Regions from separate parts of the Aminomonas paucivorans DSM 12260 genome, predicted to be linked through region 2. Evidence: riboswitches for the same ligand, from Rfam matches in the RefSeq annotation. Region 2 holds a riboswitch; the other holds the start of a gene.
The links. Region 2 has a riboswitch for molybdenum cofactor ahead of APAU_RS03350 (molybdopterin-dependent aldehyde oxidoreductase). Riboswitches for the same ligand answer to the same signal wherever they lie in the genome.

Region 1: it holds a riboswitch for molybdenum cofactor, as region 2 does, so the genes downstream of both, APAU_RS01150 (molybdopterin-binding protein) here and APAU_RS03350 (molybdopterin-dependent aldehyde oxidoreductase) in region 2, are expected to answer to the same signal.

The regions. Positions count from the first base shown of each region.
Region 1 covers NZ_CM001022.1:254,045-260,591, reverse strand. Annotated here, with positions in the region: gene nuoF (NADH-quinone oxidoreductase subunit NuoF) at 1-1,298, opposite strand, end outside; gene APAU_RS01165 ((2Fe-2S) ferredoxin domain-containing protein) at 1,314-1,685, opposite strand; gene nuoE (NADH-quinone oxidoreductase subunit NuoE) at 1,717-2,184, opposite strand; gene APAU_RS01155 (SgcJ/EcaC family oxidoreductase) at 2,364-2,732, opposite strand; molybdenum cofactor riboswitch at 3,848-3,942, shown strand; gene APAU_RS01150 (molybdopterin-binding protein) at 4,095-5,057, shown strand; gene fdhF (formate dehydrogenase subunit alpha) at 5,088-6,547, shown strand, end outside.
Region 2 covers NZ_CM001022.1:755,862-762,408, forward strand. Annotated here, with positions in the region: gene APAU_RS03335 (response regulator) at 1-405, shown strand, start outside; gene pruA (L-glutamate gamma-semialdehyde dehydrogenase) at 548-2,176, shown strand; gene APAU_RS03345 (aldehyde dehydrogenase family protein) at 2,311-3,870, shown strand; molybdenum cofactor riboswitch at 4,108-4,228, shown strand; gene APAU_RS03350 (molybdopterin-dependent aldehyde oxidoreductase) at 4,422-6,547, shown strand, end outside.

The sequences.
Region 1 (6,547 bases), 500 kb from region 2:
ACCACCACCAGTCCCCCGGAACCCATGATGGCCCCGGCGGCGGTGAGGGACTCGTAGCTGATGGGCAGGTCCAGGTGCTCCTCCGTGAGGCAGCCCCCGGAGGGTCCGCCGATCTGCACAGCCTTGAACTTCTTGTCGTTCAGGATGCCGCCGCCGATCTCGAAGACCACCTCCCGGATGGTGGTGCCCATGGGGACCTCCACCAGCCCGGTGTTCTTCACCTTCCCCGTGAGGGCGAAGACTTTGGTGCCCTTGGACTTCTCGGTGCCCACGGAGGCATACCAGGCTCCCCCGTGGAGGATGATCTGTGCCACGTTGGCCCAGGTCTCCACGTTGTTGATGTTGGAAGGCTTTTCCCACAGCCCCTTGTTGGCGGGGAAGGGCGGCCGGGGACGGGGCATGCCCCGCTGCCCCTCGATGGAGGCCATGAGGGCGGTCTCCTCGCCGCAGACGAAGGCCCCCGCCCCCTCCTTCACGTGGATCTCGAAGGAGAAGTCCGTGCCCATGATGTTCTTGCCCAGCAGGCCGTATTCCTCCGCCTGGGCGATGGCCTGGTGCAGCCGCTTGATGGCCAGGGGGTACTCCGCCCGGCAGTAGATGTAGCCCTCGTCGGCCCCCATGGCGTAGGCCCCGATGGCCATGCCCTCAAGGATGGCGTGGGGGTCCCCCTCCAGCAGGGAGCGGTCCATGAAGGCCCCGGGGTCCCCTTCGTCGGCGTTGCAGATGACGAACTTCTTGTCCCCCGGGGACTTCTTGCAGAACTCCCACTTCATCCCCGTGGGGAAGCCGCCACCGCCCCGCCCCCGCAGGCCGGAGGTCTTCATCTCGTTGATCACGTCGTCCCGGGAAAGATCCTGGAGCACCTTGGCCAGCCCCTGGTAGCCGTCCCGGCCGATGTACTCGTCGATGTTGTCCGGGTTGATGTAGCCGCAGTTGCGCAGGGTGATGCGCATCTGCTTGGAGTAGAAGGGCAGCTCCTTGTAGTGGGCCACCGCCTCGGCGGTGAGGTCCTCCTTGTGCAGAAGCCGCTGGACCACCCGCCCCTTGAGCAGGTGCTCCTCCACGATCTCCGCGGCGTCCTCGGGCTTCACGTGGGTGTAGAAGGTCCCCTCGGGGTACACCACCATGATGGGCCCGGCCTCGCACATCCCGTGACAGCCCGTCTGGACCAGGAGAATCTCTTTGTCCAGACCCTGCTTGCCCAGCTCCTTCTGCAGGGCCTCCTGAAGCTTGGCGCTGCCGCTGGAGACGCAGCCCGTGCCTCCGCAGACCAGTACGTGACTCCGGTATGTCGGCATGATCTTCTCGTCCTCCTACTCGGCCCGGCCGATGAGCTTGTCCTGCACGATCCGGCCGTTCACCAGGTGGTCCGCAACGATCCGGGGCACGTCCTGGGCCGTCACGCGGCCGTAGGTGATCCGGGGCTCCCCGGGACGGATCACGTCCAGGAGAGGCTCCTGCTGGCACATGCCGATGCACCCGGTCCCCTCCACGGAGACGTCCTTGAGTCCCCTCTTGTTCAGCTCCTCCATCACCGCCTCCATCACCGCCCGCGCCCCCGCGGCGATGCCGCAGGTCCCCAGGCCGATGATGATGCGGGTCTTTCCCTCGGACCTCGCGGACGTCTGGTCCTTCGCGTGCTCTTTGATCTTCCGCAGATCCTCGAGGCTCGTGATCTTCGCCACCGTGGTGTCCCCCTCCGAACTCGTGATTGGGTTACTCGTAATGGTCCAGGATTTCCTTGAGCTTCTCCGGAACCAGTCGGCCGTGGGTGTCCGAATCCACCATGATGACCGGCGCCAGACCGCACGCCCCGATGCAGGCCACCGGCTCCAGGGTATAGCGCAGGTCTTCGGTGGTGCCGTTCTCCTCCACCTTCAGGGACTCCTTGACGGTCTGAAGCAGCTTCAGGCTCCCCCGGACGTGGCACGCCGTCCCCCGGCACACCCGGATGATGTGACGACCCCGGGGCTTGAGGTGGAACTGGGCGTAGAACGTCACCACCCCGTAGATCTCCGCAAGCGGCACCGTCAGCTCCTCGGAAATCGTCTGGAGCGCCTCTGCCGGCAGATAGCCGAAGGCGTTCTGGGCCCCCTGCAGGATGGGGATCAACCCGCCCTTGCGGCCCTTCCAGGGAGCCACGATCTCCCGCGTCCTGGAAACGACCTCTTCTCTTTCCAGCATTCCCATACCTCCCATCGCCCTACGTTTCTCCAAACCCCCGAGGAGAAACACCCGATACCCCATTCCCGCAACTGCACCCCCTTAGATCCGGCCCTCCGGACCACCCCGAAAACCTCGGGAAGGGGGAAGAACCCCTCGCAAATCCGCCGCCCCTCCGAGAGAGGACGCCCCCGGAGGCGTTACTCCGGCATCCGGGAGGAATGGTGCTCCACGATCTCCCAGCGCTGTCCGTTCTTCCGGTAGACGAAGGTGAAGCGCCCCTGGATGGGGGGCTTATCGGGGAAGGAGAAGGTGTACACCCCCGAGTTGATGGCCAGGTCCCCGTAGACCCGCACGTTGGGTTCGTCGATCCGCCCACTGGGATGGCTTTCCATGAAATGGGCGAAGTAGTCCCGAATCTCCGCGAAATTGTGCCGCACCGCGTTGGACACCGTGGGCAACAGAATGGCGTCCGCCGCGTACAGCTTCGCCACCTCCCCGGGATCCCCGCTCTGCAGGGCCCGGTTCCATGCGTCGAAGCAGCCGAGAATCTCCTCCTGAACCTTCATGACAGACCTCCCATCTTCTCCTGCGCACTCCCTTGAAGTCCGCAGGCAGGACAAAACACGCCAAAGCCTGTTCCCAGGGGAACCGCTCCCGGGGAACAGACCTCCCTCCCCGTTTGGGGAGTAACGACCCTTGTTGGAATGCCGAGCAATGAGAAAAAGGATTTGAGAACTCCGGCGAAGGCCCTCCTTCGCCCCAGGATCCCCGTGGATCCTGCACACGCTGCCAGGGCTGTCCCAGCCCAGGGTGGGTCCCCCACGGGACCCGGTCGACCTAAAATTCACAAGATATGCAAACGAACCCTCTCCCTTTCGCGCTCGAAAAAGGACGGAAAGCGGGGATACGGCGTCGGCAATGGGGGAACGTAGGCCGGCTCGCCCGAAAAGAGCTCGGGGCAAGAGGAACGTGCGGCCACGACATTTGGATATATTATGCACAAATTTCCCGGAAGGGGCAAGGGCAAAGAAAGCCCCCCCTGTTCTTGCACAAGAAACCTCCGGTTCTCCGCGAAAGAAAAAAGGCCCCGCCCTTTCCGCTGCTCTGCACAAAACAGGGGACAGGATCCTCTCGGTCCGATCCGGTTTCTCCCCGGCCAGGCCCGTCGCACACAGGACCTCCGGTTTGTGCTTCTTGGCACCAGCTCTCGCTTTTCCGAATCCCGAGACGAAAAAGGACATCTTGGGCCCATCGGAAACCTCCGAGGCAATCCCGTTCCCCATGACGGGACTCCTTCACTCGACCCACGATCCCCCTCTCGATCGGGGTTTGGCGCAACCCGATCCCGAAGGTTTCCTCTCCCCCAGGAAACCGGCCTCCAGTGACATATTTCACAGATATGCTTGACACGCCCACCAAGTCTGAATGAAGATGGCTCTGTGTTGTGAATGGCCTGCGGCCTATCCTCCGCGAGAACCACAGGGGGGAGGATGCGCAGCCTGCACTCCCGAAGCACCGAGGCAGACTCCGGGGTTGGTGCCCCCGGGGCGCGGCGGCTTTCCGTTCTGCGGCGGACATCCGGCGGAGGACGGTTCGCGAGAAAACTCCTCGGCGGCGGGGAACTTCCTGTACTCGACCGAAGACCCCAAGTCTCCCCCCAGGGGGAGACCCCATAGAGCGCCTCCGAGCCGCATTGCCTGTCGGGCCCCGTGTCCGTGGTGTGCGGCCGATAGGGTGTGTCTGGAAACGGGCACGCCTCCCTTGTTTGGCAAGGAGAGCCGCACACCTGCGTCTTGACGTAGGGGGACTGTGCTCCTTGCATGGGGCACGGTCCCTTTTTTTATGGAAAGGCGGAATCGCGGTGAAGACACGTGAAGACTGAAACCCTCCCGGTCGAGCAGGCCGTCGGCAGAATCCTCTCCCATGACTTGACCCTCATCGATCCCGTGGGGGGATTCAAGGGCGCCCGCTTCCGCAGGGGGCACCGCATCGCGCAGGAGGACGTGCCCCTCCTCCTGCGCATGGGCAAGTCCCACATCCGCTTTCTGATGCTGGACCCGGAGGAGGTCCACGAGGACGAGGCAGCGCTCCTCCTGGGACGAAGGGTCCAAGGGGAAGGGCTGGAGCTTCGCGGACCTGAGGAGGGGAAATGCACCCTCACGGCGACCCGTCCCGGCCTGCTGCACTTTCGGGACGAGGACGTGGACTTCATCAACCAGGACCCCGACTGGATCTTCACCACCCGGGCCAACCGGACCGCCGTGAGCCTCGGGACCCTGACGGCGGCCTTCCGCATCGGCCCCCTGGCCGTCCAAAGAGAACAGGTGGACCGCGTGCTGGGGGTGGCCCCCCTTTCCGTTCTGCCCTGGAACCCCTTCCCCACCGCCCTGGTCACCACGGGGCGGGAGATCTACGAAGGGCTGGTGCAGGACGCCTTCCTGCCCAAGCTGCAAACCAAACTCGTACCCTACGGCGCTCCCCTGATGGGACACACCCTCTGCCCCGACGACGCCTCCGAGATCGCCCGGGCCGTCGCCGCGTGGCTGGACAAGGGGGCCCGGATCGTCCTGTGCACCGGAGGCATGAGCGTGGATGCGGACGACCAGACACCTCGGGCCATCCGCTCCCTCTGCGACCGGGTGGTTTTCCGAAGGGTCCCCCTGATTCCGGGGGCCAACCTGATGCTTGCCCAGAAAGGGGAGGCATTCCTCGTAGGCGTTCCCGCCTCGGCGGTTTTTGCACAACGGACGTCCCTGGACGTCCTTCTGGATCGTCTCTATGCGGGCACTCCTCCCACGGGAGAAGAGGTCCGACGTTGGGGAAGGGGGGGATTGTGCAGGAGCTGCGACGCGTGCTCTTACCCTGGATGCGCCTTTTCCGCGCGCAGTTGAGGAATCTTCCAAGGAAAGGAGTTTTGGTTCATGGGTTCCAATCCCATCACAGCAAGAATCAACGGGAAAACCATCACCGCAGAACCGGGCATGACCATCATGCAGGCCGCACGAGCCAACGGCATCCACATCCCGTCCCTGTGCGACCACCCGGCCCTGCCACCCAGCGGCGCCTGCCGCGTCTGTCTCGTGGAGGTGGAGAACAACCCCAAGCTTCTGCCGGCCTGCACCACTCCCCTCACCGACGGCATGGGGGTGCTCACCCACAGCCCCAAGGCCATCGCCACCCGCAAGGCGGTGGTGGAAATGATCCTCATCCGCCATCCCCTGGACTGCTTCTCCTGTGAATCCAACGGTCGCTGCACCCTGCAGGATCTGGCCTACGAGCTGGGCATCGAAAAGTCCCCCCTGCGGGACGAGGGCGACGTGAACACGGACATCCCCCTGGACGACACGAACCCCTTCTACGTCCGGGACATGAACAAGTGCATCCTCTGCGGCCGGTGCGTCCGGTCCTGCGACTGGCAGTCGGGCTACCACGCCATCGACTTCCAGCACCGGGGCATCCACACCGCCATCAACCCGCCGGTGGGGGTGAAGCTGGAGGATTCGGACTGCGTCTTCTGCGGCCAGTGCGTCCAGGCCTGTCCCGTGGGCGCCCTGGTGGAGAAAAAAACCATCGGCCAGGGACGGTCGTGGCAGACCCAGGTCGTCCGCACCACCTGCCCCTACTGCGGGGTGGGCTGCCAGCTGGACCTCCACATGAAGGGCGACCAGATCACCCGGGTCACCGGGACCCCCGACGGCATGCCCAACCGGGGACGTCTGTGCGTCAAGGGGCGCTTCGGCTACGACTTCATCTACTCCGACGAACGCCTCACCAAACCCCTCATCCGAATCCGGAAAGGGGAAAAGAAAAGCCCGGAAGACACCTTCCGTGAAGCCAGCTGGGACGAAGCCCTCGGCCTGGTGGCATCCCGATTCAAGGAGGTGATCGAAGAGCACGGCCCGGATGCGGTCGGAGGGGTGAGCTGCGCGCGCAGCATCAACGAGGATTCCTACAGCATGCAGAAACTCTTCCGCATGGTCTTCAACACGAACAACATAGACCACTGTGCCCGGGTCTGACACGCTCCTACAGTAGCGGGGCTACTGTCCAGTTTCGGAGCGGGCGGCATGACCAACACCATCGGGGAGTACGCCAAGGCGAAGCTCCTCTTCTGCATCGGCACCAACATGACGGAGGCCCATCCCGTGGCGGCCACGTACCTGAAGAACGGGGTCAAGACGGGGACCAAACTCATCGTGGTGGACCCCCGCAAGCAGGAGCTTGCGGACTACGCGGACATCTTCGCCCAGCTTCGGGTGGGGACGGACATCGCCTTCCTCAACGGAATCATGCACGTGCTGATCCAGGAGGAACTCTACGACAAGAAGTTCGTGGAGGAGAAGTGCGAGAACTTCGAGGCCCTGGCCGCGAAGGTGGCGGA
Region 2 (6,547 bases):
TACCTCATCAAACCCTTCACCTTCGACCGTTTCCACGCCGCCCTGGACGCCTACGGCAACTACTACTGGGGGCTGACGGGGCGCAAGACCCCCTGGAGGCAGGCGGACCTGGACAAGATCCTCCACGGCAGGACCGTCGGTCGAGGGGGAGAGGTGGGGATTCCCAAGGGCCTTCAGGAACCGGTGCTCCGTCAGGTGGTCCGGGTCCTGCAGGTGGCGGAGTGTCCCCTCGCTGCGGCGGAGATGGGGGAGCGTCTGGGCCTGTCCCGCTCCACCGCCCGGCGCTACCTGGAGTTCCTCGTGGAGACCGAACTGGTCCGGGTGGAACACGCCTACAAGGAGATCGGCCGTCCCCTGAAGCAGTACGTCCTGAAACGCACCGCCTCCCCCCTGGCGTCTTTCTGAAGGAACCCAAGCCGGACGAAAACGAAAAGGAGAGATAACGGACAAAAAGGAGTAATGGTCCGAATTTCATCTCCATAAAATGCAACATAGTTGCAATATGTTCTACCCTTCCTCCGTGAACACTCACGGAGGAGGTCAGGAAATGAACAACGCTCTGTACAGTTTCTCTCAGCCCTGCAACGAGCCGGTCCTGGGATATCTGCCCGGGTCTCCGGAACGGGCGGCCCTGGAGGCGGAGCTGGAGCGCCAGAGCTCCCTGCAGCCGGAGATCCCCCTGATCATCGGGGGGCGTCCGGTGCGCACCGGACGCCTGGGCAAGGTCACCATGCCCTGCGACCATGGACACCTGCTCGCCACGGTCCACCGGGCGGGGGCGACGGAAGTGCGGCAGGCCATCGACGCGGCGTTGGCCGCTCGGGAGGATTGGCTGAACCTCTCCTACCACGAGAGGGGAGCCATCTTCCTCAAGGCGGCGGAGCTGATCTCCAAGCGCTACCGCGCTCTCCTGAACGCCGCCACCATGTTGGGGCAGGGGAAGAACGCCTTCCAGGCGGAGATCGATGCGGCCTGCGAGGTGATCGACTACCTCCGGTTCAACGTGCACTTTGCCTCCCGGATCTACGCGGACCAGCCCCTCATGGGGTCGGACAGCATCAACCGCATGGAGTACCGTCCCCTGGAGGGGTTCGTCTTTGCCGTCACCCCCTTCAACTTCACCGCCATCGCCCTGAACCTCAACCTGGCCCCTGTGCTCATGGGCAACGTGACGATCTGGAAGCCCGCCTCCACGGCGGTGCTGTCCTCGTACTACCTCATGAAGGTCCTCCAGGAGGCGGGGCTCCCCGACGGGGTGATCAACTTCCTCCCCGCCTCGGGAGCGGAACTCACCGAGACGGTCCTGGACGATCCGAACTTGGCGGGGATCCACTTCACCGGGTCCAACGGGGTTTTCAACGCCCTATGGCGGGGGGTGGCGAACCGACTGGACCGCTACCGCAGCTATCCTCGTCTGGTGGGAGAGACGGGGGGCAAGGATTTCGTCTTCGCCCACGCCTCCGCGGACATCGCGGCCTTGTCCACGGGGATTCTCCGGGGAGCCTTCGAGTACCAGGGTCAGAAGTGTTCCGCCGCTTCCCGGGCCTACATCCCCCGTTCTCTGTGGCCGGAGGTGCGCCAACGGCTGGTGGAGGGGATCCAATCCATGAAGATGGGGGACGTCCGGGACCTGGACTGTTTCGTCAACGCAGTCATCGACCGCAAGTCCTTCGAGAGCATCCAGGGGTACGTGGAGAAGGCCAAGGCTTCCCCGGACGCGAAGATCCTGGCGGGAGGGGAAGGGGATGCCTCCACGGGCTACTTCTTCCGACCCACGCTGATCGAGGCCCTGGATCCGCGCTTCGTCACCATGGAGGAGGAGATCTTCGGCCCCGTGATGACGGTGTACGTCTACGAGGACGAGCGCTTCGAGGAGACCCTGCACCTCTGCGACCGCACCTCCCCCTACGCCCTCACCGGGGCGGTGTTTGCCCAGGATCGGTACGCCTTCGTCCAGGCCTGCCGGACCCTCCGGTACGCCGCGGGGAATTTTTACCTCAACGACAAGCCCACGGGGGCCATGGTGGGGCTGCAGCCCTTCGGGGGAGCCCGGGGCTCCGGGACCAATGACAAGGCGGGAAGCGGCCTGAACCTGCTCCGGTGGGTGAGCCCCCGCACCGTCAAGGAAACCCTGCTGCCCGCCACGGATTGGCGTTATCCCTACATGACCCGCTGACGCAGGAAGCCGTTCCCTTCCGTGGGGACGGCCTCTCGTTTTGTCCGAGCCGCTTCGCGGGAGAGGGCTGCTCTGCTCTCTTCAGTTGGTATGCAGAGATCGAGGGGGAGGATCGTACGATGGGTACCACGACCATGACGAGCGTGCTGAGGGATTCCATCCTTGCGGAGGTGGGGTTGGAAGAGGTTCCTTCCGGGGCGACCTTGGGCGGGAGCGGCGGGTGGCTGGACGTGCACGGGCCGGAGCTGGTCTCCCGCTCCCCAACGGATGGACAGGAGATCGCTCGGATCCGGCAGGCCGACGGATCCGACCTGGCTCGGGTCCTCGACGGGGCCAGGGAAGGGTTCAGGACCTGGTCCGCCATGCCCGCCCCCCGGCGCGGGGAGGTGGTGCGGCGCATCGGGACGCAGCTACGCCGGTACAAGGAGCCCCTGGCCCGGCTCATCACCCTGGAGATGGGGAAGATCCTCCCGGAGGCTCGGGGAGAGGTCCAGGAGATGATCGACATCGCCGACTTCGCCGTGGGACTCAGCAGGCAGCTGTACGGCATGACCACCCACAGCGAGCGGCCCGGTCATCGGTTGTACGAACAGTGGCACTCCCTGGGGCCGGTGGGGGTCGTCACGGCCTTCAACTTCCCCAGCGCGGTCTGGAGTTGGAACGCCATGCTCGCGGGGGTCTGCGGGGACACGGTTGTCTGGAAGCCCAGTTCCCAGACCCCCCTGGTGACCTTGGCGGTGCAGCGGATCCTGGAGCCCGTCCTGGACGAGTTCGACCTTCGGGGTGTGTTTACCGCCGTCGTCGGTCCGGGGCGCAGCGTGGGAGAGGAGCTGCTTCGGTCGCCCCACATCCCCCTGCTCAGCGTCACCGGCAGCGGTTCCGTGGGAGCCCACGTGGCTCAGGTGGTGGGGGCGCGCATGGGACGCACCATCCTGGAGCTGGGGGGCAACAACGCCGTGATCGTCCGGGAGGACGCCTGCCTGGACGACGCGCTTCAGGCGGTCTTCTTCGGGGCGGTGGGGACGGCGGGACAGCGCTGCACCAGTACCCGCAGGGTGATCCTGCACCCTCGGATCGCCAAGCCGTTCCTGGACCGTCTCTGCTCGGCCTACCGCCATCTGAAGGTCGACCATCCCCTGTGGACGGACCCCCACGTGGGTCCCGTGACCACCCCCGAGGCCATGGAGGACATGGAGTCGGCCATCCGGGAGGCCCGAGACGCCGGGGGGACCCTGCTGGCGGGGGGAGACCGCGTTCCTGTGGAGGGAGCGCCGGAGGGATACTACATCCGCCCGGCCATCATGAGGGCGGAGAACCACTGGCCGGTGGTGCAGAGGGAGACCTTCGCTCCCCTCCTCTACGTCATGGAGGCGGAGAGCATGGAGGAGGCCCTGGCTCTGCAGAACGGCGTGCCTCAGGGCTTGAGCTCCTCTTGCTTCACCAATTCCCTGCGGGACGCGGAGCGGTTCCTCTCGGTCCGGGGGTCGGACTGCGGCATCGCCAACATCAACCTGGGGACGTCGGGAGCTGAAATCGGCGGGGCCTTCGGGGGCGAAAAGGAGACCGGCGGCGGCCGGGAATCGGGGTCCGACGCCTGGAAAGCCTACATGCGCCGCCAGACCGTCACCATCCACTGGGAGGATGGTTTGGAACTGGCACAGGGCGTGGTCTTCAAGCTGCCCGGGGAGGCATGATGCGTCCGTAGTTCGGGATGGCCGGCTGCGCCGACGACGATCCGGATCGAATCGGCGCGGTCGGCCCTTCAGGTTCCCGAATCGGCTTTTTCTCTTCTGAAAGGTGGCGGCGGGCGTGCGGCGTGTGAGCCGGACGTCTATGGGGGATTGTCCGCCCAAAAACAATCAAAAAGATTCAAAAAGGGACGATTTCTTGTTCCCCCCCGCTCCTTCCCGTAGCATTCCAGCTAATCAGATCCCGCAACACGCCTCCGAGCCCGGACGCCTAAGGGGCAACGCCCTACGGTGCCGGGCCAACGGGTCCTCCCGGAAACGGAAGGACCTCCCGCGTTTGGAAAGGGGGCACCGGAAGCACCACCTTCCCTCGGGGGTTTCGGCGGTCGAGGGCCCGCCGGTATCCTCCGAGCCCCTGTCCCTGCGCGACCGAAAGCGTGAAGCGGCGTTTCGATGCGGTGCGTCCTGGGGGCGTGCCGGCGCGGAGACGGCCTGCGGAGGTTCCGCCACGGAGGGGAACCAGGGTGAACCAAACGGGAGGGGAAGGGGAAGAAGAGATGAAGCAGTACCATGTGAAGTCCATCCGGCTCAACGGCATCCCGCGCAAGGTGGTGGCGGATCCGGAGCAGCGCCTCATCCGGATCATCCGGGAACAGCTCGGCTTCACCGGCACCAAGCTGGGCTGCGGCGTGGGGCAGTGCGGGGTCTGCAACGTCCTGCTGGACGGCAAGGTGACCCGCTCCTGCATCACCCCCTGGAGCAAGGTTCCCGAGGGTGCGGACATCGTCACCATCGAAGGCATCGGGACCCCGGATCACCTCCACGCCCTTCAGTATGCGTTCATCATCAAGGGCGCCATCCAGTGTGGCTTCTGCACCCCCGGCTTCATCGTGGCCGCCAAGGGGCTGCTGGAGGTCAATCCCTCCCCCACTCGCGATGAGGTTCGGGACTGGTTCCAGAAGCACTGGACCGCCTGCCGCTGCACCGGCTACGTGCAGGTGGTGGATGCGGTCATGGAGGCCGCCGCGATCCTGCGGGGCGAGAAGACCATGACCTGCCTCGACGAGCTCTACAAGGACGGGGACACCATCTGGGGCAGCCGCTACCCTCGCCCCAGCGCCATCTACAAGGCCACCGGCACCATGGACTACGGCGACGACCTCTATGGGAAGATGCCCCAGGAGACCCTCTTCGCCGTTCCCGTGTGCCCCGAGACCCACCATGCCCGGGTCCTGAAGATCGACTACACCGAAGCTCTGAAGATGCCTGGGGTGGTCAAGGTGGTCACCGCCGAGGACATCAAGGCCAACAAGGGGACCAACCGCATCCGGGGCCAGCAGGGTTCCGGCTCCATGTCCGGCGACGGCTGGGAGCGGCGCATGATCGTGCCCGAGGGCGACAAGATCCGCCAGTGGGGCGAGTGCGTGGCCATCGTCTGCGCCGACACGGAGCAGAACGCCCGGGCTGCCGCCGCCGCGGTGGTGGTGGAGCTGGAGCAGCTTCCGGAGCTTCTCCACGTGAAGGACGCCATGGCTCAGGGGGCCGTGAAGGTCTACGACGAAATCCCCGACTTGGCGGACATCCCCAACTGCTTCAACGTCCGTCCCATCATCAAGGGCGAGGACACGAAGCCCCTCATCGATAAGGCCAAGTACGTGGTGGACGACGAGTTCTACAGCTCCCGGCAGCCCCACCTGACTCTGGAGACGGACTGCGGCTTCGGCTACTTCGACGAAGAGGGCCGGATCACCATCCAGTCCAAGAGCATCTGCGTGTACCGTCACCAGCTCATGATCGCCCGGGGTATCGGCATGGCGCCGTCGAAGATCCGCATCATCATGAACCCAATGGGCGCCACTTTCGGCTACAAGGTCGCCCCCACCAACGAGTTCCTCATCGCCATCTGCGTCATCGCCACGGGGCGGCCGGTGTACATGCGTCTGGACATGAAGGAGCACATCACCCGCACCCCGAAGCGGTCCCCCTTCCTCATGAAGATCCGCCTGGGGGCCGACGAGAAGGGCATGCTGGTGGGCGGCGAGCACTACTGGTATGTGGACCACGGCCCCTACTCCGAGTCCAGCCAGGACCTCACCAACAAGGGAAGCCAGTTCTTCATGGCCCCCTACCACCTGGACAGCGTCCGGGGCTGCGGCTACACGATCTTCACCAACCACCGGTGGAGCGCCGCCTTCCGGGCCTACGGCTCTCCCCAGACCTATTGGGGCGGCGAGACGGCCATGGATATGCTGGCCCACGAGTGCGGCATGGATCCCTTCGAGTTCCGGGTCCAGAACGTCATCCGTCCGGGAGATTCCTTCGCCCACGGGCAGAAGCCTGAGGTCTATCCCTTCCAGGAGCTGATCGAGAAGGTCCGCCCGCTCTACGAGGAGGCCAAGAAGCGGGCCGCCGCAGGCAGCACCGAGGAGATCAAGAAGGGCGTGGGCATCTCCTTCGGCATCTACAACTCCAACGACGACGGCGCCGACGACGCCAGCAGCAACATCGAGCTTACCAAGGACGGCGTGATCCTCTACAACACCTGGGAGGACCACGGCCAGGGCGCCGATGCGGGCTGCGTGGGCACCGCCCACGAGGCCCTCAAGCCCCTGGGCCTGCGGCCCGAGCAGATCCGGCTGGAGTGCAACGACACCGCCAAGGCCCCCAACAGCGGAGCTGCCGC